3 regions of the Paenibacillus sp. FSL L8-0708 genome follow, and region 3 is predicted to be linked to each of the others. Evidence: a T-box and tRNA genes for the amino acid it is inferred to sense, from the RefSeq annotation. Region 3 holds a T-box; the other regions hold tRNA genes.
The links. The T-box of region 3 lies ahead of metG (methionine--tRNA ligase). A T-box ahead of a tRNA ligase gene usually reads a tRNA of that ligase, here a tRNA-Met.

Region 1 (9,450 bases), 1.2 Mb from region 3:
AGTTTCTACCTCTGCGGTTTCCATCCCCATCGCATTATCCACTTTAATTTCTTTATTGATCAGCTTTTGCTTCACTTCTTCAACCTTGGCCTGAAGATCAGCCGGGAATACATTTTTATAAATATCATTCTCAGCAATACCTACACCATCATCTACAAAGCTCAATACATCACGTTTGCCCATTTCTAGCGTACCCTCTTGCAATCTCTTCACTGCACCTAGAATAGCCGTATCAATCTTTTTAATAGATGAAGTAACGATTAGATTTGCTTTTTCACTATCCGTATCGTTAATCAACATTGCCTGATCGGAGTCTACACCGATTGCATATTTTTTCTTCTCTTTAGCTGCGTCAAAGATCCCAAGACCTGTACCCCCAGCCACGTTAAAAATAACATCTACACCGGAGTTATATTGAATTAGAGACAGCTCCTTACCTTTTGCCGGGTTAACAAAATCACCAGCGTACGACACAGCCACTTTTACATCAGGATCAACGTACTGGGCACCTTGAATGTAACCGACCAAGAAAGCATTAATCCCCGGAATATCCATACCGCCCACAAACCCAATCACATTCTCAGGGGTAGCATTCGGCATATCCGATTGTGTAGCTAATGCTGCTACTGCACCTGCCAAGAAAGATACTTCATTTGTCGCATAAGACATGTTGTACATGTTATCTGGTGCTTCATCGATGTCGGTATCATAATTAATGAATTTTTTGTCTGGATACAATTCTGCCGTTGCATTAAACATCTCTGTAATTTCAGAACCGCCAGAAATAATTACATCCCAATCCTCGGAAGCGATATCGTTAAATGTAGGCTCCCATTTCGTTTTATCAACGCCCATTTCAACAACCTTTGTTTCTGCACCAAGTTCATCCTTAACCTTTTGCAAGCCGTTATTAGCGGAATCAAAAAATGATTTATCCCCAAGTGTCCCCGGAATCAGCAATACAACCTTGAGTTTATCCCCTGCACCTGTTTCTCCACCCTCAGCAGCGTTTGATCCAGTATTCGCAGAAGAACCGTTATTGGACGTGTTATTCCCACATGCTGTGACCAGAACCATCACCATTAATAACAACAAAGAAAGAACTTTTTTATTCATTACTCTATTCCACCCCTAATTTTAGTTGGTTAGTAATCCGCAGAATCCCATCTTCACCCATTGTATAATTCACGGTTCAAATGGAAATTCTCTTTTTTCCAAATAAAGTATCATTAAAAGTAATAAATTTAACGTTTAGGCTCAAAAATAGCAATAAAAATACCATTATTATTAATAATCCGCTTTATTTCCGAACGAGATGGCCAGTCAGGTTGCGAACTTTCGGATTTATTGATACGATCATAACAAATATTATTAAAAATAATTATATGATTTCGGTCATTGTTTTGTACGATTCGGCTAAAACATAAGTATTGGAGGATCATCATGGATCGTGTTCTATATATTGTAAGTGCCACACATGAGCTAAATACTTATATCCCTCCACACCAGCATGAATGCTACGAACTAGTCTATTATTTACAGGGGGTAGGGACAACCAATGTTGGCCCACGAAGTTACCATTTTCGCTCCTCTTCTTTCGCGCTTGTGCCACCCAATCATAAACATGACGAGCACCACCGTGAGGATGCAAATGTATTATTTGTAGGCTTCCACTCAGAACACCCTAATATGAGTAATCTGCTCGGCGTATATGAAGATGATAAAGATCAGACCGTTCTTCAAATCCTGCTGCGAATGAAAGCAGAGTTTACACGCAAGCAAGACGGATTCTCTGAGCTTCTAAACCTACAAATGAGCGAGATTACCGTCCATCTTATGAGGCTTCTTAGTGCCTCTGGATATCAATCCCCAACAGAAGATCGAGTACAATATGTCCTTAATTATATGAATGAGCATTATCGCCATAAATTGTCCGTCGAAACACTATCAGAAATGTCCGGATATAGTTACGATCGTTTTCGCCATCTATTTAAAGAACGTTTCGGGTCTTCACCCCTGCGGTATTTGCTGTTAAAACGCCTGGATTATGCAAAGTCTCTATTACGTCATACTCAGATGCAAATCTCTGAAGTATCTGCTGCTGCAGGTTTTGTGAACGATGCCCAATTCTGCAATATGTTCAAACGAGAAATAGGTCATACCCCGCGAGCATTCCGCATTAATAATCAATCAGGTTAATCACTAATCAGATTAAAAAAAGCCGTTGAAATAGAGAAACTCTCTATTCAACGGCTTACTGCTGTAAACCCAAGGACATAAAGAAAAAAGGTTTGTAAGATTGCTTATAAAAGCATTCTTACAAACCTTTTTAAGATACCGGCGAGAGGACTCGAACCTCCACGGTTTCCCACTCGATTTTGAGTCGAGCGCGTCTGCCATTCCGCCACGCCGGCACATATGAACTAAATGGAGGCGCCACCCAGATTTGAACTGGGGATAAAGCTTTTGCAGAGCTTTGCCTTACCACTTGGCTATGGCGCCATGAAAACTTGGAGCGGACGACGGGAATCGAACCCGCGACCCTCGCCTTGGCAAGGCGATGCTCTACCGCTGAGCCACGTCCGCATAAAATGGCTGGGGATATAGGATTCGAACCTATGAGTGACGGAGTCAAAGTCCGTTGCCTTACCGCTTGGCTAATCCCCAATAACATTTTAAAGTAAAATGGGGCGACTGATGGGTCTCGAACCCACGAATGCCGGAACCACAATCCGGTGCGTTAACCCCTTCGCCACAGTCGCCATATTAAGTTGATATTGTTGCCATTATTCATTTTAAAGTAAATGGGGCGGCCGATGGGTCTCGAACCCACGAATGCCGGAACCACAATCCGGTGCGTTAACCCCTTCGCCACGGCCGCCATATTAAACTTTAGAAAGAACTTGGCAGGGGCAGCAGGAATTGAACCCACACCAACGGTTTTGGAGACCGTTGTTCTACCTTTAAACTATGCCCCTAAAAACTGGTGGAGGATGATGGATTCGAACCACCGAACACTCACGTGAGCAGATTTACAGTCTGATGCGTTTGGCCACTTCGCTAATCCTCCAAGGATGGTGCCGGCGAGAGGACTTGAACCCCCAACCTACTGATTACAAGTCAGTTGCTCTACCAATTGAGCTACACCGGCATGGCACTCATTCTTTTGTGATGATAAATGGTGGCTCGGGACGGAATCGAACCGCCGACACGAGGATTTTCAGTCCTCTGCTCTACCGACTGAGCTACCGAGCCATGATGAAAATGGCGGAACCGACGGGATTCGAACCCGCGATCTCCTGCGTGACAGGCAGGCATGTTAGGCCAACTACACCACGGTTCCAAAAGATATAATTGCTTAAGTTAATTGGTTGCGGGGGCAGGATTTGAACCTGCGGCCTTCGGGTTATGAGCCCGACGAGCTACCGGGCTGCTCCACCCCGCGTCAGTAAGAAAGTGTTATGGTGGAGGCTGAGGGGATCGAACCCCCGACCCTCTGCTTGTAAGGCAGATGCTCTCCCAGCTGAGCTAAGCCTCCATAAACAACAATTGTTATTGTACCAAAGTCCACTAGGATAAATCAAGTGAAAATTTGGTGACCCGTATGGGATTCGAACCCATGTTACCTCCGTGAAAGGGAGGTGTCTTAACCCCTTGACCAACGGGCCATACTAATTAAAAATTTGTGGCGGAGAGAGAGGGATTCGAACCCTCGAGACGCTTGTGGCGCCTACACGATTTCCAATCGTGCTCCTTCGGCCAAACTCGGACACCTCTCCATATGGCTCCCCGAACAGGACTCGAACCTGTGACAACTCGATTAACAGTCGAGTGCTCTACCAACTGAGCTATCAGGGAATATTCATACCAGGCTTGATGCCTGAAAACTGAATCCGAAACGAATCTGCATTCTACATATAGGATAAGCCCTCGACCGATTAGTATTGGTCAGCTCCATGCATTGCTGCACTTCCACCTCCAACCTATCTACCTCGTCGTCTTCAAGGGGTCTTACTAATTGGGAAATCTCATCTTGAGGGGGGCTTCACGCTTAGATGCTTTCAGCGCTTATCCCGTCCGTACGTAGCTACCCAGCCATGCTCCTGGCGGAACAACTGGTGCACCAGCGGTACGTCCATCCCGGTCCTCTCGTACTAAGGACAGCTCCTCTCAAATTTCCTGCGCCCACGACAGATAGGGACCGAACTGTCTCACGACGTTCTGAACCCAGCTCGCGTACCGCTTTAATGGGCGAACAGCCCAACCCTTGGGACCTACTTCAGCCCCAGGATGCGATGAGCCGACATCGAGGTGCCAAACCTCCCCGTCGATGTGGACTCTTGGGGGAGATAAGCCTGTTATCCCCAGGGTAGCTTTTATCCGTTGAGCGATGGCCCTTCCATGCGGTACCACCGGATCACTAAGTCCGACTTTCGTCCCTGCTCGACTTGTAGGTCTCGCAGTCAAGCTCCCTTATGCCTTTGCACTCTGCGAATGATTTCCAACCATTCTGAGGGAACCTTGGAACGCCTCCGTTACTCTTTAGGAGGCGACCGCCCCAGTCAAACTGCCCGCCTGACACGGTCCCCGTACCCGGTAAGGGCACTAGGTTAGAACCTAGATACGATCAGGGTGGTATCCCAACGGCGCCTCCACCGAAGCTTGCGCTCCGATTTCTACGGCTCCCACCTATCCTGTACAGATCGTACCCAAATTCAATATCAAGCTGCAGTAAAGCTCCATGGGGTCTTTCCGTCTTGTCGCGGGTAACCTGCATCTTCACAGGTATTAAAATTTCACCGGATCTCTCGTTGAGACAGCGCCCAAGTCGTTACGCCATTCGTGCGGGTCAGAATTTACCTGACAAGGAATTTCGCTACCTTAGGACCGTTATAGTTACGGCCGCCGTTTACTGGGGCTTCGGTTCATAGCTTCGGGTTACCCCTAACCACTCCCCTTAACCTTCCAGCACCGGGCAGGCGTCAGCCCGTATACTTCGCCTTGCGGCTTCGCACAGACCTGTGTTTTTGCTAAACAGTCGCTTGGGCCTTTTCACTGCGGCCCCCTCGTGCTATTCACACTACCGGGGCACCCCTTCTCCCGAAGTTACGGGGTCATTTTGCCGAGTTCCTTAACGAGAGTTCTTCCGCGCGCCTTAGAATTCTCTTCTCGCCTACCTGTGTCGGTTTGCGGTACGGGCACCTTCTCCTGGCTAGAGGCTTTTCTTGGCAGTGTGAGATCATGACCTTCGCTACTACAATTTTCGCTCCCCATCACAGCCCAGCCTTAACGATGTGCGGATTTGCCTACACATCAGCCTCACTGCTTAGACGGACATCCATCAGTCCGCGTCACTACCCTCCTGCGTCACCCCATCGCTCATAGCGGATTACGGTGGTACAGTAATTTCAAACTGTTGTCCTTCGACTACGCCTTTCGGCCTCGCCTTAGGTCCCGACTTACCCTGAGCGGACGAGCCTTCCTCAGGAAACCTTGGGCTTTCGGCGGATCAGATTCTCACTGATCTTTTCGTTACTCATACCGGCATTCTCACTTGTGTAGTGTCCAGCGCTCTTTTCAGTACACCTTCAACCCCTACACAACGCTCCCCTACCCCAGATACATACGTATCTAGCCATAGCTTCGGTGGTGTGTTTAGCCCCGTTACATTTTCGGCGCAGAGTCACTCGACCAGTGAGCTATTACGCACTCTTTCAATGGTGGCTGCTTCTAAGCCAACATCCTGGTTGTCTGTGCAACTCCACATCCTTTCCCACTTAACACACACTTGGGGACCTTAGCTGATGGTCTGGGCTGTTTCCCTTTTGACAATGGATCTTAGCACTCACTGTCTGACTCCCGGCAATAAGTATATGGCATTCGGAGTTTGACTGAGCTTGGTAATCCTTGCGGACCCCGCACCCAATCAGTGCTCTACCTCCACTACTCTTATACCGAGGCTAGCCCTAAAGCTATTTCGGGGAGAACCAGCTATCTCCGAGTTCGATTGGAATTTCTCCGCTACCCCCACCTCATCCCCGCACTTTTCAACGTACGTGGGTTCGGGCCTCCAGTGCGTGTTACCGCACCTTCACCCTGGACAGGGGTAGATCACACGGTTTCGGGTCTACGTCCACATACTAATTCGCCCTATTCAGACTCGCTTTCGCTGCGGCTCCACCTTCTCGGCTTAACCTTGCATGTTAAACGTAACTCGCCGGTTCATTCTACAAAAGGCACGCCATCACCCATTAATAGGGCTCTGACTTTTTGTAAGCACACGGTTTCAGGTTCTATTTCACTCCCCTTCCGGGGTGCTTTTCACCTTTCCCTCACGGTACTGTTTCACTATCGGTCGCCAGGTAGTATTTAGCCTTAGCAGATGGTCCTGCTGGATTCATACGGGGTTTCACGTGCCCCGCACTACTCGGGATCCGTCTCGGAGAGAATACAGTTTAGGTTACAGGGCTTTTACCTCTATCGCGGGCCTTTCCAGACCTCTTCGCCTACCATATTCCTTTGTAACTCCATGTGAGACGTCCCACAACCCCTAAGAGCAAGCTCTTAGGTTTAGGCTGTTCCGCGTTCGCTCGCCGCTACTGACGGAATCACTATTGTTTTCTCTTCCTCAGGGTACTTAGATGTTTCAGTTCCCCTGGTCTGCCTCTACATTTCCTATGTATTCAGAAATGAGTAACTGCGAATTACCACAGCTGGGTTTCCCCATTCGGACACCCCCGGATCAAAGCTTGCTTACAGCTCCCCGAGGCAGTTTCGTTGTTCGCCACGTCCTTCGTCGGCTCCTGGCGCCTAGGCATCCTCCGTGTGCTCTTATTAGCTTAACCTTGATTTTTCCGCAGGAAAATATCATACGATGACATTCTCTTTGGAATCATCTCACTAATAACATTTACTTGTTTACACAAGTTGCTAAAAGATGTTCTAAAACGCAAATTCGTTTCGGTATCCAGTTTTCAAGGATCAAGTCTTACTTGAGAGCTTAAACTCTCAAAACTGAGCAACGAGTGAGTAACAGGCCTAAACCTGAGTTTTGGAAGCTGAGCTTCCGATTTGAATGTTCTCATTGCAGAGAACGATTCTCCATAGAAAGGAGGTGATCCAGCCGCACCTTCCGATACGGCTACCTTGTTACGACTTCACCCCAATCATCTACCCCACCTTCGGCGGCTGGCTCCCTTGCGGGTTACCCCACCGACTTCGGGTGTTGTAAACTCTCGTGGTGTGACGGGCGGTGTGTACAAGACCCGGGAACGTATTCACCGCGGCATGCTGATCCGCGATTACTAGCAATTCCGACTTCATGCAGGCGAGTTGCAGCCTGCAATCCGAACTGAGACCGGCTTTGATGGGATTGGCTCCACCTCGCGGCTTCGCTTCCCGTTGTACCGGCCATTGTAGTACGTGTGTAGCCCAGGTCATAAGGGGCATGATGATTTGACGTCATCCCCACCTTCCTCCGGTTTGTCACCGGCAGTCACTCTAGAGTGCCCAACATTACTTGCTGGCAACTAAAGTTAAGGGTTGCGCTCGTTGCGGGACTTAACCCAACATCTCACGACACGAGCTGACGACAACCATGCACCACCTGTCTCCTCTGTCCCGAAGGCCGCCACTATCTCTAGTGGATTCAGAGGGATGTCAAGACCTGGTAAGGTTCTTCGCGTTGCTTCGAATTAAACCACATACTCCACTGCTTGTGCGGGTCCCCGTCAATTCCTTTGAGTTTCAGTCTTGCGACCGTACTCCCCAGGCGGAGTGCTTACTGTGTTAACTTCGGCACCAAGGGTATCGAAACCCCTAACACCTAGCACTCATCGTTTACGGCGTGGACTACCAGGGTATCTAATCCTGTTTGCTCCCCACGCTTTCGCGCCTCAGCGTCAGTTACAGCCCAGAAAGTCGCCTTCGCCACTGGTGTTCCTCCACATATCTACGCATTTCACCGCTACACGTGGAATTCCACTTTCCTCTTCTGTACTCAAGCCACCCAGTTTCCAGTGCGACCTCAGGTTGAGCCCAAGGTTTAAACACCAGACTTAAATAGCCGCCTGCGCGCGCTTTACGCCCAATAATTCCGGACAACGCTTGCCCCCTACGTATTACCGCGGCTGCTGGCACGTAGTTAGCCGGGGCTTTCTTCTCAGGTACCGTCACTCCGGTAGCAGTTACTCTACCGGACGTTCTTCCCTGGCAACAGAGCTTTACGATCCGAAAACCTTCATCACTCACGCGGCGTTGCTCCGTCAGGCTTTCGCCCATTGCGGAAGATTCCCTACTGCTGCCTCCCGTAGGAGTCTGGGCCGTGTCTCAGTCCCAGTGTGGCCGTTCACCCTCTCAGGTCGGCTACGCATCGTCGCCTTGGTGGGCCGTTACCCCACCAACTAGCTAATGCGCCGCAGGCCCATCCCTCAGTGACAGATTGCTCCGTCTTTCATTCTTCTCTCAGGAGAAAAAAGAAATTATCCGGTATTAGCTACCGTTTCCGGTAGTTATCCCAGTCTGAAGGGCAGGTTGCCTACGTGTTACTCACCCGTCCGCCGCTAAGTCATTTTGAAAGCAAGCTTTCAAAATGACTCCGCTCGACTTGCATGTATTAGGCACGCCGCCAGCGTTCGTCCTGAGCCAGGATCAAACTCTCCAATTAGTATTGAAAAGAGCGATATGCTCATTTTGAAACATCTGACGAGAAAATTAATTCTCTAATTTTGGATTTCACTTACGTGATTTCCTACTCACTCGTTGTTCAGTTTTCAAAGATCAAGCTGTTTATTTCGTCGATGTGTTGTTCAGCAGCGACCTTTATAATATATCACAGCGTCCTCGTTTTAGTCAACCTTTTTTTTAATTTCTTTTTTTGGTTGTCTTTCGAATGTTTTCGAAAGCACATCTCTGTGTCAGAGGGACGAGTTATAATTTAACACATGAACAAGGAAAGAGTCAACCATTAATTTTTCCGAATAAATATGAGCGTTTCATATTAGTAAACAAACAAAAAGAGAGTGCTCAGCCTCTCCCTATCCTTGCTCATCTCTCTATAATTAATCATCTTCTGCTGTATCTAATTCATCTCTATAATGTATAGCGGATCGCATGCCCTTCTCCCTCGTGAACATCAGCCCAAGATGTAATCTCTCGGATTAGCGAACGAGAAACCAGCTTTCGTAAAACAAGGGGTAGTTCAGACTCTAATTGACTCAGACCTGAATGCTGCAGTAATTCTTTAATGCTCCATGCTTCCTTACGGCTATTCAAAATATTAAAGAGCAATAGACAACAGTCCGTCATTTTGGACATAATCCCAAATTCACATGCAAGAAGCACAAGCTCCACACGTTGCTCTAAGGTCTCAGTACTGACCGTTAACTCCTCATAAAGTTTATGAACGGAGGTATTCATACTTTTAACCTGCTCCCAAATAGCCGGCTCGGG
Region 2 (9,450 bases), 4.4 Mb from region 3:
AGGCTGATGTGTAGGCAAATCCGCACATCGATAAGGCTGGGCTGTGATGGGGAGCGAAAATTATAGTAGCGAAGGTCATGATCTCACACTGCCAAGAAAAGCCTCTAGCCAGGAGAAGGTGCCCGTACCGCAAACCGACACAGGTAGGCGAGAAGAGAATTCTAAGGCGCGCGGAAGAACTCTCGTTAAGGAACTCGGCAAAATGACCCCGTAACTTCGGGAGAAGGGGTGCCCCGGTAGTGTGAATAGCACGAGGGGGCCGCAGTGAAAAGGCCCAAGCGACTGTTTAGCAAAAACACAGGTCTGTGCGAAGCCGCAAGGCGAAGTATACGGGCTGACGCCTGCCCGGTGCTGGAAGGTTAAGGGGAGTGGTTAGGGGTAACCCGAAGCTATGAACCGAAGCCCCAGTAAACGGCGGCCGTAACTATAACGGTCCTAAGGTAGCGAAATTCCTTGTCAGGTAAATTCTGACCCGCACGAATGGCGTAACGACTTGGGCGCTGTCTCAACGAGAGATCCGGTGAAATTTTAATACCTGTGAAGATGCAGGTTACCCGCGACAAGACGGAAAGACCCCATGGAGCTTTACTGCAGCTTGATATTGAATTTGGGTACGATCTGTACAGGATAGGTGGGAGCCGTAGAAATCGGAGCGCAAGCTTCGGTGGAGGCGCCGTTGGGATACCACCCTGATCGTATCTAGGTTCTAACCTAGTGCCCTAATCGGGTACGGGGACCGTGTCAGGCGGGCAGTTTGACTGGGGCGGTCGCCTCCTAAAGAGTAACGGAGGCGTTCCAAGGTTCCCTCAGAATGGTTGGAAATCATTCGCAGAGTGCAAAGGCATAAGGGAGCTTGACTGCGAGACCTACAAGTCGAGCAGGGACGAAAGTCGGACTTAGTGATCCGGTGGTACCGCATGGAAGGGCCATCGCTCAACGGATAAAAGCTACCCTGGGGATAACAGGCTTATCTCCCCCAAGAGTCCACATCGACGGGGAGGTTTGGCACCTCGATGTCGGCTCATCGCATCCTGGGGCTGAAGTAGGTCCCAAGGGTTGGGCTGTTCGCCCATTAAAGCGGTACGCGAGCTGGGTTCAGAACGTCGTGAGACAGTTCGGTCCCTATCTGTCGTGGGCGCAGGAAATTTGAGAGGAGCTGTCCTTAGTACGAGAGGACCGGGATGGACGTACCGCTGGTGCACCAGTTGTTCCGCCAGGAGCATGGCTGGGTAGCTACGTACGGACGGGATAAGCGCTGAAAGCATCTAAGCGTGAAGCCCCCCTCAAGATGAGATTTCCCAATTAGTAAGACCCCTTGAAGACGACGAGGTAGATAGGTTGGAGGTGGAAGTGCAGCAATGCATGGAGCTGACCAATACTAATCGGTCGAGGGCTTATCCTATATGTAGAATGCAGATTCGTTTCGGATTCAGTTTTCAGGCATCAAGCCTGAGCATTTACGCTGTAAATGCCCGTTTGGTGGCGATAGCGGAGGGGTTCCACACGTACCCATCCCGAACACGACCGTTAAGCCCTCCAGCGCCGATGGTACTTGGACCGAAGGGTCCTGGGAGAGTAGGACGCCGCCAAGCGGACAACCACATTACCCGTGGTATTTTTTTTGCCCTTAATATTAATATGTCTTAGAAGGGCCTTTAGCTCAGCTGGTTAGAGCGCACCCCTGATAAGGGTGAGGTCGGTGGTTCGAGTCCACTAAGGCCCACCATATTCCCTGATAGCTCAGTTGGTAGAGCACTCGACTGTTAATCGAGTTGTCACAGGTTCGAGTCCTGTTCGGGGAGCCATTTATGGAGAGGTGTCCGAGTTTGGCCGAAGGAGCACGATTGGAAATCGTGTAGGCGCCACAAGCGTCTCGAGGGTTCGAATCCCTCTCTCTCCGCCATAAAAATTATTAGCATGGCCCGTTGGTCAAGGGGTTAAGACACCTCCCTTTCACGGAGGTAACATGGGTTCGAATCCCATACGGGTCATATCATGGAGGCTTAGCTCAGCTGGGAGAGCATCTGCCTTACAAGCAGAGGGTCGGGGGTTCGATCCCCTCAGCCTCCACCATATTATTTTCACTGACGCGGGGTGGAGCAGCCCGGTAGCTCGTCGGGCTCATAACCCGAAGGTCGCAGGTTCAAGTCCTGCCCCCGCAACCAATTTACTCTTATACATTATGTTTAGGGATAAGCTGGTATGGTGAAAATGAATAGTATATACTAATTAATGACGCGGGGTGGAGCAGCCCGGTAGCTCGTCGGGCTCATAACCCGAAGGCCGCAGGTTCAAATCCTGCCCCCGCAACCAATTTACACTTATGCATTATGTCTATGGAACCGTGGTGTAGTTGGCCTAACATGCCTGCCTGTCACGCAGGAGATCGCGGGTTCGAATCCCGTCGGTTCCGCCATTTAGTTAATTATTATTGGGGATTAGCCAAGCGGTAAGGCAACGGACTTTGACTCCGTCATGCATAGGTTCAAATCCTATATCCCCAGCCATTTATGAGAGCCATTAGCTCAGTTGGTAGAGCACCTGACTTTTAATCAGGGTGTCGAAGGTTCGAGTCCTTCATGGCTCACCATTTTGTTTAAAGTGTGCGCGTGTGGCGGAATTGGCAGACGCACCAGACTTAGGATCTGGCGTTTCACGACGTGGGGGTTCGAGTCCCTTCACGCGCACCATGTTTTTGCGGACGTGGCTCAGCGGTAGAGCATCGCCTTGCCAAGGCGAGGGTCGCGGGTTCGATTCCCGTCGTCCGCTCCATATAGATTTTGCGCCCTTAGCTCAGCTGGATAGAGCGTTTGACTACGAATCAAAAGGCCGGGAGTTCGAATCTCTCAGGGCGCGCCATTTTTATTACTAAGCAGTTATAGTATTGTTAACGGGATGTAGCTCAGCTTGGTAGAGCACCTGGTTTGGGACCAGGGGGTCGCATGTTCAAATCGTGTCATCCCGATTTTATACCTTTGCGGGTGTAGTTCAATGGTAGAACTTCAGCCTTCCAAGCTGATAGCGTGGGTTCGATTCCCATCACCCGCTTATAAAGAGAAACACCTGCCGGTATTAGGCGGGTGTTTTTTTGTATAGTTAAGCACGTATGGATACAATAGGAACTAGAGATTTTATTTGAGGAGGGGCCAATGTTTGAATTTGAAGCAAGGTTAGTCAGACCAGATATGAATGGGAGTTGGACATATCTTACGGTTCCTTTTGACGCTGAACAAATATATGAAACTAAATCAAGGATACAAGTTAAAGGAAGCCTGAATGACATTCCCTATAGAGGAACACTCATGCCGCATGGTAATGGGAAACATTTTATGGTCGTGAAAAAAGAACTGCGAGACTTAGCCCATGCTCAACCTGGAGATATAGTTCGGGTGACAATGGAACAAGATCATCAATTGCGGGAGATAGAAGCTCCAGAAGATTTTCTGGACGCACTAAGCAGCAATGAGCAGGCAGAGGTATATTATAACAGCTTGGCTTATTCCTATCGGAAGGAATATGTGAGCTGGATCGAAGGGGCGAAAAGACCGGAAACCAGAGCAGCAAGGATCCAGAAGTCAGTTAATAAGCTGGAAGAAGGTTTGAGGCTTAAATAATAGAACAGCGTCCTCCTCCTTAATATCTGGAAAGGGACGCTGCTGTAGCGGGTATATAAGGGATCGTCCTTATATAAGAACGCCTACTTCACCATTATTCACGAACTTAATGCTTTCGATCTTCACCTCTAGTTGACCTGAAGGAATCGCTAGCTGACAAGTACTGCCGAGCTCAGCCAGCAGCAGCTGCATGCCTATAGGTGACAACATAGAAATCTTGTTATCGTTAGGTTCTGCTTGGTTAGGAAATACGATGGTATAGATATCTGTAGTATTATCGTCCAAGTAACGAAGCTGCAGCTGACTTCCGATAAAGACCTGTGAATTTAAATCTTCACCATTGAACTCAGTTAGTAATTGTTCCAGCTCGGAGCAATAACGGGATAACAGCGTTTCAGCGTTGCTTCTATCCTTGCTCCGTACCGGAAAGTACTGATTTAGAAATGCGATTTTTTCCTCATCAAAATAGATAAGCTGCTGAAGCAGCTGTGTCCGTGAGCCTTCATAGATAAGACTATGGTTCATAGTAGATTTCACCCCCTCTAAGTAGCACATTCCTTGTAAACCTGTTATGGTGTGTTGCCATCTTAAAATCCCTCCTATACAAATAGAGGTCCCCCAATGGAGACCTTCTGATCAGTATACCAGCTTCTATTTGTAAATCCAATCCATTTTAAAAGGGGAATTAAAACCTTCTAAATATTGTAATGAAAACCTTTGACTATTACATACTTGGGTGCTATGATAGGCTGATGCATAGGCATTTCGTAGAAAACTGCGAAATGCCTATACTGTATTTTGAAGATATTTTTACATTAATTGTTACCTGGGGAGTGATACGCCATGTACATTTCGTTGAGTTCACATATAGATTCCAGAACTATAAAATAACTACTTAATTTATTAAAGGAGGAGATCAGGATGATTCAAGTTAAAGAGTTTGTAGATGCTGATAATTCTTATGCAGAGAATAAAGCTAATGAGTTCCTGGCAGGACTACGGGAGGAACAGATTGTGAATATCTGTTACGGTTCGGTAGTTAAATCATCACGTGATGGGGCAGAGCACCAAAGAACCACTATACTGGTCGTGTATAAGACAAATGAAAGGCAATAACTGGAACACGTTTTTTTCATGTCTATCCATTGTCTCCACGCTGGGCGTTGTGATTGTCATCATTTATTATGTTTTCAGCTAATTAGCAAAAAGAGGACCTTTCCCATCTACGGGCAAAGGTCCTCTTTAGTTTATAAGTGCATTTACAATCTTACATTCCGTCTGGTACAGATAAACCCAAACCGGATGCGATACGCTGTCCCAAGTCTGGATCAGCTTTAAAGAAATGCTCAATCTGGAGACGTTTGATATCGTTACTTTCAACAGGAGTCATAGCGCCAACGATATTTTGAACTAGACGGGTACGTTCTTCTTCAGACATTAGACGGTACAAGTCACCTGGTTGTGTATAGTGATCGTCACTATTGTAGGAGACACTATCCGCATAACCAGAGACTTCGAACGGCGATGTTTTATGCTGCGGTGATTCTTTAGGTCCTCCTAAGCTGTTAGGCTCGTAATAGGCACCGGAACCGCCATTGTTGCCCAAGGCCATACCACCATCACGTTGATAGTTCTTCACTTCTACTTTTGGACGGTTGATAGGTAAACTGTTATGGTTGGGACCAACCCGGTGACGGTGTGCATCACCATAAGCGAACAGACGGCCTTGTAGCAATTTATCAGGCGAAGCTTCAATACCAGGAACGAAAGAGCCGGGGGAGAATGTAACTTGTTCTACTTCAGCAAAGTAGTTCTCCGGATTGCGATCCAATACCATACGTCCAACCTCGATTAACGGATAATCTTTTTGCGACCAGACCTTTGTTACATCAAATGGATCAAAACGGTAAGTCTTCGCATCCTCGATTGGCATAATTTGCACGTAGAGCTTCCAAGCAGGGAAATCTCCTTTATCAATAGCATTAAACAAGTCCTCTGTATGATAATCCGGGTTTTCCCCAGCGATTTTGGCAGCAAGGTCTGCATCTAGATTTTTAATGCCTTGTTCTGTTTTGAAATGGTATTTCACCCAGACTGCATTGCCCTCGGCATTTACCCACTTGAAGGTATGGCTACCGAACCCATGCATATGTCTCAGCGTAGCTGGAATTCCGCGATCCGACATCAAAATCGTTACCTGATGCAGAGATTCAGGCGATAAAGACCAGAAGTCCCATACAGCGTTCGGGTTCTTCAGATGTGTCTGTGGATCACGTTTTTGTGTATGAATAAAGTCCGGGAATTTAATCGCATCACGAACGAAGAATACAGGCGTATTGTTACCTACGAGATCATAGTTTCCTTCTTCAGTATAGAACTTCACGGCAAATCCACGAGGGTCGCGTACGGTATCAGCAGAACCTAATTCACCAGCTACAGTAGAAAAACGAATGAACAACGGTGTACGTTTGCCTACTTCAGACAAAAAGTTAGCTTTTGTGTATTGGGTTAGATCCTTTGTAACTTCAAAATACCCGTGAGCGCCAGCACCTTTAGCATGAACGACACGTTCAGGAACACGTTCTCTGTTAAAGTGGGCTAATTTCTCAAGCAAATGGACATCTTGCAGTAAAGTGGGACCGCGGTCACCGGCTGTCATTGAATTCTGATTGTCGCCTACTGGAGCACCCCAGCTGGTTGTAAGATTATTATTATTGGAGCTCATTAATAGAATCACCTCGTGAGATTTGATTTTAGATTTAGTATAAGTTCTATATTAATGTTTTTTAGAGAAATTGCAACACTTTTTAAATAATTGACTCATTACAATATGTGGTAATCGTCATTCCAGCGTTGGCACATTCAGATATATATGATAGACAAAGTGATTAATTACTTAGCAGAATTAAAAAAGAAACAGCGCATCCCTACCATCACTGAAGGGGTGCGCTGCATTTTTTGATATAGAAGATATTCGGTTCTTGTACTTAGGCTTTAATGTACATTCTGTTGTAATATTCATCTAACATTCTTTTGGTGGCAAACTCCGTACGGGTGGTTTCGATACTCTTTTTCATCATTTGTACCCACTGTTCACGATTCTCGTAAAAGGTTGGGAGTACACGTTTCAATAAGGTGTCGTACAGTGCATCACTATCATGCTTATCCAGCACCTCAAAGTCTGTAGTTTCGAAGCCGTCTCCAATCTGCCAGCCATTCTCACCATCGATGCAGGCTTCCGGCCACCAGCCATCCAGAATAGAACAGTTCAATACACCGTTCATAGCTGCTTTCATCCCGGAGGTGCCGCTGGCTTCCAATGGTCTGCGTGGATTGTTGAGCCAAATATCAGCACCGCGCGTCAGCTGGGCGCCAATCGTCATATCGTAATTCTCGAGGAACACAACACTCTTTGGATACTTTTTCATCATCGCTACTAGGTTACTGACGATTTTTTTACCGTTATCATCGAGTGGGTGCGCTTTGCCGGAGAATACAATTTGTATCTTTCCAGACTCCAGATAAGGTTCGATAATTTCTGGCTGCGAGAAGATCAGGTCGCTTCGTTTATATGGAGCAGCTCTGCGTGAGAAGCCGATGAGTAGATTGTCAGCATTTAAGCTAATGCCGGAACGTTCTTTGATGAACTGGATCAGTTCGCCCTTGATCTCTTTATGCACTGCCCATAAGTCACCATCCTGTTCGTAGGCTTGCGTCATTCTATCATCTACCCAGGTAGGAGTATGGATGGCATTAGTAATGCCTATAATTTCTGATCTTCCGGCTACTTCCTTCCACATTTTATTAGCCGTATCGGCGTGTAGCTGGGCTACTGCGTTGGAAATACGTGATAGTCTTAGACCTGCAACCGTCATATTAAATGGCTCGCCGCCGATCCGCTCCATCTGGTCACGGGTTAAGCCGTTGAACGCACTCATATACTCAAGTCGGTCGAGAGGATGGGTTTCGTTGCCTTCTTTGATTGGTGTGTGGGTAGTGAATACGACTTCTTCGCGAGTGGCTTTCCACGCTTCTTCGAAGGTATGGCCTCCGGACATTTTTTCACGGATTAGCTCGATAGCCGCTAGAGCCGCATGACCCTCATTGAAGTGATAGACATCAATAGGGATTTGCAGCGCACGCATAGCTTTGACTCCACCAATCCCAAGCACGATCTCTTGTGCGATCCGTTCTTCGCCGAACCAGCCGTACAATTGGCCTGTGATCCAGGCATCATTATTCTCGGGAATATCCGTATCCAGTAAATACAATGTGCTGTTGCCAAAATAATCAGTTTTCCATACTTTGCATACTACATCGGTTTTTCGGACTTTAACAGTTACCTTAACCCCTGTATCTTCAAGAAACTCATAAACATAATTGTGATAGGAGTCGTACGGATTGCCATTGGCATCAATCTTTTGGTCCGTGTAACCTTGTTTCCACTTCAGCCCAATAGGGATGATAGGGGCGTTGATATCTTTTGCACCCTTGATGTAGTCTCCGGCAAGAATGCCCAGACCTCCGGCATACATTTTGAAATCGGAATGCAGCCCGTACTCCATACTAAAATAAGCGACTGACGGTAATTTTTGTTCGTTCACTTGATAAGCCTCCTAATCACGGATTAGATTAAATTGCAGTGAAGCTGCGGGCATTATCTTAGGTGCAAACGTTTGCTCAAAATAGTGCAGGCAATCATTGTGGAAGCGATTGCACCACTATTCTAGCACACTCGATGAATAAAAGCATAACGTCAATTTGGTGAAAACAACCATTTTGAATCCAATTGAGCGGAATTGATTGATAAAGTGGACAGAAGCCCCTAAGATAAAGAGATTGAAGAAATAATTAATGGTGGTGTCTAAGTTGGATATAGTTGTGATTGGAAGCTTGAATATGGATATGGTGGTACGTACAAACCGGTCACCAAATGCAGGAGAAACCCTGATTGGACAAGCCTTTGCTCTATCTCCTGGCGGAAAAGGGGCAAATCAGGCCGTTGCCGCAGCACGTCTGGGTGCAGAGGTTAGTATGATCGGAAGAGTTGGAAAAGATACCTTTGGTAGCGAAATGCTGGAGATTATCAGGAATGAAGGCATTCATATAGAGCATATTTCTGTAAGTGAACATGAGGCAACAGGAGTCGCCTCAATCGTTATTGAAGAAGATGGAGAAAATCGGATTATCGTGGTACCTGGAGCGAATATTGAGCTTACGGTAGAGGATATTCAGGCATTGGAGGCTGTGATTAGCCAGGCTAAGATCATTGTGCTGCAGCTTGAAATGGATCTGGCGATGAGTGAGCAGGCGATCGCGATTGCCCATCGTAAGGGGATTCCGGTCATCCTTAATCCTGCACCAGCTAGAGTGCTAAAGGATGAGATGCTGGCTCAGGTATCTTACCTGACACCTAATGAGACGGAAGCCGGGATTTTGTCCGGAATGACTGTGGATAGCGCAGAGACTGCTGAGCAGGCAGCCCGTATTTTGCTGCAAAAAGGAGTACAGAACGTAATTGTAACCTTGGGTTCAAAAGGTGCCCTGATTGTGAATGCTGAAGGTGCCAAGGCTGTTCCAGGCTTCCCGGTAAAGGCGGTAGATACAGTTGCTGCCGGTGACTCATTTAATGGCGCATTAGCCCAGCAGCTGGTCTTAGGGAAGACCTTGGAGGAAGCCGTGAGCTTCGCTAATGCTGTAGGTGCATTGGCTGTAGGGAAAGAAGGGGCGATCCCTTCATTGCCGCAGTTGTCCGAGGTCGAGCAATTTCTAAAACGTAAATCGCTGTAGAATAGACAGTACAGGATATTCAAGATCTATACTAGATGAGATAGGA
Region 3 (9,450 bases):
TCCAAGGTGAAATTGGCTGACAGCGTTATGGATGACCTCGACAGGGAGAACAAGAAACAGGGTTCCTAACCGGTTTAGATCATTCCAATCATTAATTTGTCTGGCTCCCATCACCACAGGAATATTACCGTTCTGCCATACATCTACACCGAACCAGACCATTCGGCCTTTATTCTGTGCTATAGCCGGAAACCAATAGGCATCGCGGATTTCCTTTTCGCTGTCCCAGATGACCTTTAAGGAACTGCTGTTGGTATACACCTGATCATCGGACAGCCCGAGCAGCTTGAACTGGATGTCAGAGTTTATGGAACGTGTCTGTTGATCTATGTACCGAGTGATTTCCATGGCGTCTGTACGAGGTGAACGTGACAACGCTAAGTCTCCCAAGGTTTCTTGAATCAAGGGACTGAACATGATCGTAGAAGAAAGCTTATCGTTATCCTGAAGAATTGCGTCCATTTTACCTTGAAGTTGCTTTACGGATTCCAGGATATATTGGTTGGAGCGGTTTAGAACAGCTTGAGAGGAAGAACGGTAGGACAAAAAAATGGTAAATCCTACGATGGTGAAGATGATTAGAGAGAAGCCCATGATTAATTGAACGAGGATGGAGATTTTTTTGGACATGTTATCCCTCGCATGTAAAAGATATTCTTCCATACATTGTAACAAAAGCAAATGAAAGCGAATATAGGCAGACGAAAAATAAACATATTTATAGAAAAAATCTCATTTTTTTCAGGGGAAACAGCGTGGTTGTCCAACGTTATTTAATACAGCGTTAATCTTTCTTTACTTAATAATGAAACTTTTTATGGTGGTATGCGTCTAATACTATGTTTGTTATGACGATCGTGGCAAAAGCTTTTTGCCGCCCTACCGTGGGTGGCAGCATTTTGCGGGGAATATAAGAGGAGTATGAAAAAGACAGAGACCTACTTATATTTACAAATAGGAGCAGAGGAGTTATATCATGGATTTGAAAAAGTTAACGTTAGTTGCTGTTTTGGCCGTATCTCAGGCCGCCGCGGCAGTACCGGCTTTTGCTGAAGCTGTCAATAATACCCCAAGTAATACTACTGTAGTAGGAACAGTTGTTTCAGCTGCGCCGGAGGTAATGCCAGAATCTACTGATCCATTGCCGCCATTGCAGACGGAGACACCAGGAGGAGTAGTGTCACCGACACCAACTCCAATTCCTGCAGAGACAGTTGAACCTACAGCAACAATTGCACCTACAGCAACAATTGCACCTACAGCAACTCCGCTTCCAACTGCAACACCTGGTGTTACTACAGATACTACTACAACAACAGATGGTGCTCGTGCTGCGGTTAGCAATCAGCTTATCCTTATGATGAACAGCAACAAAATGTATCAGAACGGCCAGGAATATTTGGCTAATCAGCCTATGGCAGTGAAAAACGGCGTATCCTACGTTTCGATCCGGGCTATGGTAGAACGTGTAGGCGTGAAATACGTTTATGATTATAAAACGAAAGAAACCATTGTTACCAAGGGAAGCGACGTTATGCGCTTTAAGACCGACAGCAAGGTCTATACAGTTAATGGTGTAAAGAAGACAATGAAAGGTCCATCTTACCAATACAAGGGTACTTTCATGGTTCCATTGACATCCATAACTGGGGCACTGGGCATTCCTTATACTGTTGATAATGTACAAAAGCGAGTAATCCTTACATTAAACAACAAACCTAAAGCTTCTTTCACAGTGCCAACTGAAATTTACGCCGGCGAACCTGTGAATTTCGTAACCTCCAGTTCTTCACCAAATGGTATAGCTATTGTGAATGAAAGCTGGGGAGGTAACAAGCAGGATATCTATGATCAACCAGGATATTATGTAGTAACCTATTCCGTAATGGATGCGAATCAACAGTGGAGTGATCCTTACTCCATGACCATCACAGTGCTTAAACCTAATACACCTCCTGTTGCTAATTTCACTACAGACAAGGATTCATATAAGATGGGTGAAATGATTACTTATACCGATCTAAGTAACGATCCTGATGGTGATGAAATTACCGTAACTTGGACGAACAAGGCAGAGGCTTTCTTTACTCCGGGACCAGCGACAATTGCGGTCCAAGTAAAAGATTCACACGGCGCGATCAGCACCTTTGAGAAAACCGTTAATATTTCGGATGAAATCTTGTACAGTAAAGAAGATTTCAACAGATTATTTGCATCTCCGGGCAGTGTGTTTAGCATCGATGGATCAATGGTTCCGACTTGGCAGCAAGTAGCTTATAATCTTTCTTCCGAGCCTTATAAACTAATTCGCAGCAACAGTCCAGAAACGGTGTATACAGAAGGTGTTACTTATCGTGAGACTTCATTAGGTAAAACACGATTCTTAGTCCACCATAAGAACAACCTGAACATTAATGCGAAGGTTTATGTAATTGCTACGAATAACAATCTGTACCCAACGACGCTTACAACAGAGTATGTTGGATTTGCAGGGCCAAACACATTCCCAGAAGCAACCGGTAAAATGTCTGTAGAACGTTACTGGAAGTCAATGCTTACAAATGAACATTATAAAACGATTGTTCTGCAACCAGGGGAAAGCGTCTCAATTCTGACCGATCTTAACAAAATTGCGATGAAACCAAGTGAAATTGTTTCACTTCAAGCGGACTTATTTAGTGATTATCCAATCGATTATAACGTCATGTTGATTGATGCGAAAAAAGATCCACTGACTACACTTCCAACACTTCCAATTCTGGATCGAGACGGAGTGCATAATCGGGGAACTTACGAAGATTCTACTCGTATTATCACGGTTAGCGATGAGGTAGGGAAAGCTCCTGCAAAACTTCTGCTAGGCGATAATTACAGTGATAAGAACCTGGCTGGCGTAGACCCAATGGCAGGTACGGAAGCATCCAATGCCGGTAATTTCGGGGTATTATACAAGATCAGATTCGAAAATGTTGCACCAAACTCATTGATTACGTTTAATCCACGTGGCGGTAACTATATGGGGCCGGTTATGGTTAATAACCAAATCGTGCATATGCCAAGCGTGGGAAGTCTCTCGAATGCTGATATGAACAGTGTGGTTTATCGTAGTGGTGAGTATGGAGGTTCTGTGGAGATTTTATTCACAGCAGCTTCAGGCAGTAACTTGCCGGTCAATTTCCTCATCACTCCACTTCCAGCAAAGAAATAACAGAATAGGAATATCCCTATAAGCTCTATTGGGGAATTATCTACATTAAAAGCCCGGCTGAATATTCCGTCAAGGAATACGCAGCCGGGCTTTTGTGTAAACATAATAATTCAGAGGTGCGTAGGGGTGCTTCATGGTGCTTCATTGACGGGGCATTTATTTTGGGGCATTATTAAGAGAGTGAAATATAAATGAACTGATCTTATGGGAGATGAGCGTATGCTGTCGACAGAACAAATATTAGAAGTCATGTCGGGGCAAGGACTGCGAATCACCGACCAACGCAAAACGCTTGCCCAGTTATTCGGCGAGAATAAGGGATATTTGTCAGCGAAGGATGTATATGAGCATATGGGCCGTAAGTATAGCGGACTTAGCTTTGATACGGTGTACCGCAATCTTCGTGTAATGGAAGAGCTTGGTGTGCTTGAACAGATTGTCTTTGAAGACGGAGTGAAGTTCAAGGGAAGCTGCAATCATCAGGATCATCACCATCATATGATCTGCCTTCAATGCCAAAAGACCTACCCGATTAATTTCTGCCCGATGAATTTAACGGATACACCCGATCAATTCCGGGTAGTCAAGCATAAATTTGAGGTGTTCGGTTATTGCAAAGAATGTGAAGAGAACCGGGAAGAAGAATTAGTTGCAGCATCAGATAAACAAAAGGGACTTTAGAAATGGTGACCCTACGCAGAACGATTCAGGCGCCTATTCGGGTGTATCGCAGGTACATTTCCCCTATTAAACCTGCAACCTGCCGCTTCTATCCAACCTGCTCTGCCTATGCCCTGGAAGCCATTGAAGTCCATGGTCCATTGAAAGGCTCATGGCTTGCAGCTAAACGGATTGCCAGATGTCATCCCTTTCATCCTGGAGGACTTGATCCTGTGCCGCCTCTACAAGATGAATCTGCTGAGAAGGATTCTGCCCCTGCGACTTGACATGGGGCCTTACCATTGGGTATATTCACAAGTAATAGTATGAATTCCGAAGAACGGATAAGTAAATCGTTACGTCCATTACAGAGAGCCGGAATATGCTGAAATCCGGTATGGAGCGTTAGATTGAATATGGTCCGGGAGGAACTGTGTTCGAGCGGGAACTGCAATTGTGGTTCACGTAAGATAACAGCGTGATCCAGCGTTAATGGACAGTTCCCGCGAGGGAACTGGCGAAGCCTGCGCTCTGTGAAGAGACAGGAAATTTGGGTGGTATCGCGTGAGTTATACTCTCGCCCCATTATGGGGGCGGGAGTTTTTTGTTTTTTAATAAGAAAGGATGATTACTGAATGAGTGAGAAAAAAACGTTTTACCTAACGACACCAATTTATTATCCAAGTGACAAGCTACATATCGGACATGCTTATTCAACCGTGGCAGGAGACGCAATGGCCCGTTACAAACGTCTGCGCGGCTACGAAGTGCGTTATCTAACCGGTACAGACGAACATGGACAAAAGATCGAGCGGAAGGCAGAGGAAGCAGGAAAGACCCCTCAGCAGTTCGTAGACGACATTGTTGTTGGTATTAAGGAGCTATGGCGTAAGCTGGACATTTCGAACGATGACTTCATCCGTACTACGGAAGAGCGTCATAAAAAAGTGGTACAGGATATTTTTGATCGGTTGCTGCAGCAAGGAGACATCTATAAAGGTGAATATGAAGGCTGGTATAGTATCCCAGATGAAACCTTTTACACAGAAACGCAATTAGTTGATATAGTGCGTGATGACAACGGTGTGATTACTGGTGCAAAAAGCCCAGATAGCGGCCACCCGGTTGAGCTGGTGAAGGAAGCAAGTTATTTCTTCCGGATGAGTAAATATGCGGATCGTTTGCTGCAATTTTACGAGGAGAATCCAGAGTTTATTTTGCCGGAATCCCGTAAGAACGAAATGATTAACAATTTCATCAAACCCGGACTGGAAGACCTTGCAGTTTCCCGCACAACCTTTGATTGGGGCGTAAAAGTTAAGGGCGACGAGAAGCATGTCGTGTACGTGTGGATTGATGCTTTGACTAACTATATTACTGCGCTGGGTTATGGTTCCGAGGATCGCACCTTGTATGACAAGTTCTGGCCTGCGGATGTACACATCGTTGGTAAAGAAATCGTTCGTTTCCATACGATTTACTGGCCGATCATTCTGATGGCGCTTGGTGAACCCCTTCCGAAAAAGGTATTTGCCCATGGCTGGTTGCTCATGAAAGATGGAAAAATGTCGAAATCTAAAGGTAACGTAGTTGATCCTGTGACACTGATTGATCGTTATGGCTTGGATGCATTACGTTATTACCTGCTGCGCGAAGTACCGTTTGGTTCGGATGGCACGTTCACACCGGAAAGCTTTGTAGACCGGGTTAACTATGATCTTGCCAACGACCTTGGTAACCTGTTGAACCGTACAGGGGCTATGGTTGAAAAGTATTTTGCAGGCGAGATTCCGGCATATGAAGGAAATGTAACAGCATTTGATGGTGAGCTTCAAGCTGCGGCTGAGAATACTTATGCCAAAGTAGAAGAAACTATGGAAAAAATGGAGTTCTCCGTGGCGCTGACAGCTATCGGAATATTCATTAGCCGCACCAACAAATATATCGATGAGACACAACCTTGGGTGCTTGCCAAAGATGAAAATAGAACCGCCGAGCTGGCTTCTGTGATGAGACATCTGGTGGAAGGTCTGCGTACCGCTTCAATCCTGCTGCAGCCGTTCTTGACACAAACACCAGCGAAAATCTGGGAACAGCTGGGTATTGAGCCTGGTGAGTTAACGACTTGGGATAGCGGTAAGACCTTTGGCCTGATTCCGGCAGGAACAAAGCTGGTGAAAGGCAATCCAATCTTCCCACGTCTGGATGTGGAGCAAGAGGTAGCTTATATTGCCGAGGCTATGGGCGCTGGTAAAGCTGCGGCTGAAGTGGCGGAAGCGGCTGCTCCTGCTGCTGCGGACTCCGAGCCAGTGGAAGAGCATAAAGAGGAAATCGGCATTGACGATTTCGCTAAAGCAGAGCTGCGGGTAGCTCAGGTTATTGCTGCAGAGCCAGTGAAAAAAGCTGACAAGCTGCTGAAGCTGCAACTGGATCTGGGTTATGAACAACGTCAAGTGGTTTCTGGTATCGCGAAATTCTATACACCGGAAGAGCTGGTGGGACGTAAAGTGATTTGTATCGTAAACCTTAAACCGGTGAAGCTGCGTGGGGAGTTGTCCCAAGGGATGATTTTGGCGGCTTCTAAAGGTGACCAGCTAACGATCGCTACCGTGCCGGACAGCATGCCAAACGGAGCAGTAGTGAAATAAGACAATATTGTTGTAGAAATTTTTTAATGAGGTTGCTTGAACAAAGGAATGCTCCTTCAGCCGGGTTGGTTGTGGGAGCATTCCTTTTTTATAAAGGACGATACCGTCTTTCTTCTGAGTGAGGTTTCTTTGTTGACTTATCGTAACGATTACTATTATACTACTAATAGTAAAATTTACGATTTGAGGGGTAGATCAATATAATGGCGGCAATGAAATCACGTATAAGTTTGCTCGTCCTTGCACTGGTACTGGTATTTACACTAAGTGCATGCGGACCTAAGAGCAGTGGAAGTATAGTTGAAGGGAAAGTAAATGTAGTTACAACCTTTTATCCTATTTACGAGTTTGCTAAGGAGATTGGCGGGGAAGATATCAATGCTATTAACCTGCTTCCAGTGGGTGTGGAGCCACATGATTGGACACCGCGCAGTCAAGACATTATCAACACTTCTAAGGCACAGCTATTTCTATATAACGGTGCAGGCTTAGAAGGCTGGGTTCCTAACTTTTTAAAAGGCCTTGATAGCAGCAGTAAAGTTAAGGCGGTTGAAGTAAGTCAAGGTATTGATTATATCATGACCGATGAAGATGACGGGCATGATCATGGGGCAAGTGAGGAAGAGTCTCATCAAAATGAGGACACGGATCATAACAGTAATGCCTCAGGAGACAGCCTGCATACAGACCCGCATACTTGGGTAAGTCCAAAATCAGCCATTGTCATGGCTCAGAATATTAAAGAAAGCCTTCAGTCCGTGGATCCTGAGCATAAAGAAGGTTATGAAGAGCGTTACAATAAGCTTGCGGAACGTTTGCAGGCGTTAGACAGTAAATTCAAAGAGGAGCTTGCTAAGCTGCCCAACCATAAGATCGTAGTATCGCATCAGGCTTTTTCTTACCTTGCCCGTGACTATGGATTGGATCAGCATGCGATTATGGGACTTTCGCCAGACGCTGAGCCGCGCGGACAGGATTTAGTGAAGCTTGCGAAAATGGTAAAAGATGAAGGGATTAAGTATATCTTTTTTGAAGAGCTTGTCTCCGATAAACTGGCTAAGACTCTGGCCGCCGAAGCGGGCGTTTCCACTATGGTGCTTAATCCGGTAGAGGGACTTACTGCGGAGCAAGAGAAGAACGGCGATAATTACTTCACTCTGATGGAGAAAAATTTGCAAAATCTGATTATGGCCTTACAATAATAAGGAAAGTATAAGGGAAAGGCGGTACTTAAGCATGCAATCGGTATCCTTGGACTGCCATCAGCATATCATCGATATACAGGATCTTTCTTTTTCATATGGGGAACAGAAGGTGATATCGAATCTTAACTATAGTGTAAGAGAACGAGATTTCCTTGGTATCATTGGTTCTAATGGTGCTGGTAAAACAACATTGATGAAAATGATCGTCGGCTTGCTTCCAGCGAGCAGTGGTGAAATTAAATTATTCGGAACGCCTGTCCGCAAGTTTAAAGACTGGGAACGGATCGGGTATGTTCCGCAAAAGAATGCCTTCAACCCTTTGTTTCCAGCAACGGTGCGTGAAGTAGTTCTGTCAGGTCTATACAATAACAAGAATCTGATCCGCAGAGTATCCAAGGCTCAGCATCGTCAATGTGAGGATGCGCTTGAAGTCATGCGGATACAAGATATTGCGGAGAAAAGAGTAGGCCAGTTGTCAGGCGGTCAGCAGCAGCGTGTTTTTCTGGCTCGGGCGCTGATTAACCATCCTGACCTGCTGATTTTGGACGAACCTACGGTGGGTATTGATGCCGAATCGCAAGCGGGATTCTTTGAATTAATCACGCATATGCATGCTCATCATCATATGACCTTCCTGATGGTGTCGCATGATATCGACATGATTAAAAATTATTTAGGTCATGAGCCCGTGCAGACAAATGGTAAAATCAACTTTTACTCCCGCCACTCACATGATCTCCAGAATTGCACAGAAGAGAACCTGCAGCACACGCTCTCTTAAGTCATAATTAAACTCTGAGCAGAGGTTTGCCTCTGTTCTCAGTGCATACATAACTTGCGTGTGGAAGTTAGTCAGTAGACAGGGTTTTTACTAGGAGTATTTCGACCTTGTTCCTATTTCTTGTTTTCTCTTATCTAAGCACCGCCCAGTCTGCAAGCGTGTCCCTTTAGGGACGAAAGCGATCTTTCCCCGACCTAACTATGTTCAGTAACACTAACTCCTACGCTAGTTGCACTTAACGGGTGTCCAGAGGGCAGAGCCCTTGGGGCCCTCCCTTGGAAGGGAGGGTTTGGGAGGGATCGAAAAAGGTTTGAAAAAGGCTTTAAAATGGTTTGAGTTTTGTATGAAGGAGAGTTTAAGTTGGAAATACTATTTAGCGATTTTTTTCAGCGGGCGCTTGCGGGCGGACTGCTGATTGGTATAACAGCGCCGCTTATAGGCGTTTTTCTTGTGCTTAGACGATTATCCATGATCGGAGATACGCTGGCTCATGTTACTATAGCGGGGGTGGCACTCGGATTTCTAACAGGATTTTATCCGCTGGGCGCAGGTCTTATCTTTGCAGTGGTAGCGTCCTTCGCAATTGAAAAGCTTCGCAAGGCTTATAAGAGTTATGCGGAGCTGTCGATTGCCATTATAATGTCGGGCGGAGTGGCGTTAGCTTCACTCTTTTTCACCTTAGGAAAAGGGTATAATGCGGATGTAATGAGTTATTTGTTCGGCAGTATTTATACGCTCGATAACACCGATTTGATCGTTGTAGGCATAGTGACTATAGCTGTTGTAGTGGTAGTTTCGATGTTCTTTAAAGAGTTCTTTTTGCTTAGCTTTGAAGAGGATGCAGCAAGTGTAAGCGGGCTTCCGGTGAAGTTGCTTAACATGCTGATCACCATTCTGACAGCACTTGTGATTAGCACAGCCATCAAGATCGTAGGCTCGCTGTTGGTA

Region 1: it encodes a tRNA-Met, which carries the amino acid that the T-box ahead of metG (methionine--tRNA ligase) is inferred to sense. The anticodon was not compared.
Region 2: it encodes a tRNA-Met, which carries the amino acid that the T-box ahead of metG (methionine--tRNA ligase) is inferred to sense. The anticodon was not compared.

Annotation. Positions count from the first base shown of each region.
Region 1 is NZ_JBBPBC010000001.1:6,645,739-6,655,188, forward strand. It holds gene NYE58_RS31080 (BMP family ABC transporter substrate-binding protein) at 1-1,116, opposite strand, end outside; gene NYE58_RS31085 (AraC family transcriptional regulator) at 1,444-2,199, shown strand; tRNA gene NYE58_RS31090 (tRNA-Leu) at 2,336-2,414, opposite strand; tRNA gene NYE58_RS31095 (tRNA-Cys) at 2,429-2,502, opposite strand; tRNA gene NYE58_RS31100 (tRNA-Gly) at 2,512-2,586, opposite strand; tRNA gene NYE58_RS31105 (tRNA-Gln) at 2,593-2,667, opposite strand; tRNA gene NYE58_RS31110 (tRNA-His) at 2,687-2,762, opposite strand; tRNA gene NYE58_RS31115 (tRNA-His) at 2,806-2,881, opposite strand; tRNA gene NYE58_RS31120 (tRNA-Trp) at 2,905-2,978, opposite strand; tRNA gene NYE58_RS31125 (tRNA-Tyr) at 2,985-3,070, opposite strand; tRNA gene NYE58_RS31130 (tRNA-Thr) at 3,076-3,151, opposite strand; tRNA gene NYE58_RS31135 (tRNA-Phe) at 3,180-3,255, opposite strand; tRNA gene NYE58_RS31140 (tRNA-Asp) at 3,266-3,343, opposite strand; tRNA gene NYE58_RS31145 (tRNA-Met) at 3,369-3,445, opposite strand; tRNA gene NYE58_RS31150 (tRNA-Val) at 3,463-3,538, opposite strand; tRNA gene NYE58_RS31155 (tRNA-Glu) at 3,594-3,668, opposite strand; tRNA gene NYE58_RS31160 (tRNA-Ser) at 3,687-3,779, opposite strand; tRNA gene NYE58_RS31165 (tRNA-Asn) at 3,783-3,858, opposite strand; rRNA gene NYE58_RS31170 (23S ribosomal RNA) at 3,919-6,845, opposite strand; rRNA gene NYE58_RS31175 (16S ribosomal RNA) at 7,108-8,665, opposite strand; gene NYE58_RS31180 (nucleotidyltransferase-like protein) at 9,091-9,450, opposite strand, start outside.
Region 2 is NZ_JBBPBC010000001.1:1,020,013-1,029,462, forward strand. It holds rRNA gene NYE58_RS04535 (23S ribosomal RNA) at 1-1,402, shown strand, start outside; rRNA gene rrf (5S ribosomal RNA) at 1,476-1,592, shown strand; tRNA gene NYE58_RS04545 (tRNA-Ile) at 1,650-1,726, shown strand; tRNA gene NYE58_RS04550 (tRNA-Asn) at 1,730-1,805, shown strand; tRNA gene NYE58_RS04555 (tRNA-Ser) at 1,811-1,903, shown strand; tRNA gene NYE58_RS04560 (tRNA-Glu) at 1,920-1,991, shown strand; tRNA gene NYE58_RS04565 (tRNA-Val) at 1,998-2,073, shown strand; tRNA gene NYE58_RS04570 (tRNA-Met) at 2,089-2,165, shown strand; tRNA gene NYE58_RS04575 (tRNA-Met) at 2,237-2,313, shown strand; tRNA gene NYE58_RS04580 (tRNA-Asp) at 2,339-2,416, shown strand; tRNA gene NYE58_RS04585 (tRNA-Gln) at 2,433-2,507, shown strand; tRNA gene NYE58_RS04590 (tRNA-Lys) at 2,515-2,590, shown strand; tRNA gene NYE58_RS04595 (tRNA-Leu) at 2,606-2,690, shown strand; tRNA gene NYE58_RS04600 (tRNA-Gly) at 2,698-2,772, shown strand; tRNA gene NYE58_RS04605 (tRNA-Arg) at 2,783-2,859, shown strand; tRNA gene NYE58_RS04610 (tRNA-Pro) at 2,892-2,965, shown strand; tRNA gene NYE58_RS04615 (tRNA-Gly) at 2,978-3,048, shown strand; gene NYE58_RS04620 (YdeI/OmpD-associated family protein) at 3,150-3,614, shown strand; gene NYE58_RS04625 (GreA/GreB family elongation factor) at 3,684-4,139, opposite strand; gene NYE58_RS04630 (sporulation protein Cse60) at 4,536-4,730, shown strand; gene katA (catalase KatA) at 4,882-6,339, opposite strand; gene glgP (alpha-glucan family phosphorylase) at 6,602-8,218, opposite strand; gene rbsK (ribokinase) at 8,475-9,404, shown strand.
Region 3 is NZ_JBBPBC010000001.1:5,467,207-5,476,656, reverse strand. It holds gene NYE58_RS26155 (sensor histidine kinase) at 1-630, opposite strand, end outside; gene NYE58_RS26150 (stalk domain-containing protein) at 977-3,208, shown strand; gene NYE58_RS26145 (Fur family transcriptional regulator) at 3,428-3,889, shown strand; gene yidD (membrane protein insertion efficiency factor YidD) at 3,892-4,155, shown strand; T-box leader at 4,196-4,456, shown strand; gene metG (methionine--tRNA ligase) at 4,504-6,516, shown strand; gene NYE58_RS26130 (metal ABC transporter solute-binding protein, Zn/Mn family) at 6,729-7,718, shown strand; gene NYE58_RS26125 (metal ABC transporter ATP-binding protein) at 7,753-8,502, shown strand; gene NYE58_RS26120 (metal ABC transporter permease) at 8,863-9,450, shown strand, end outside.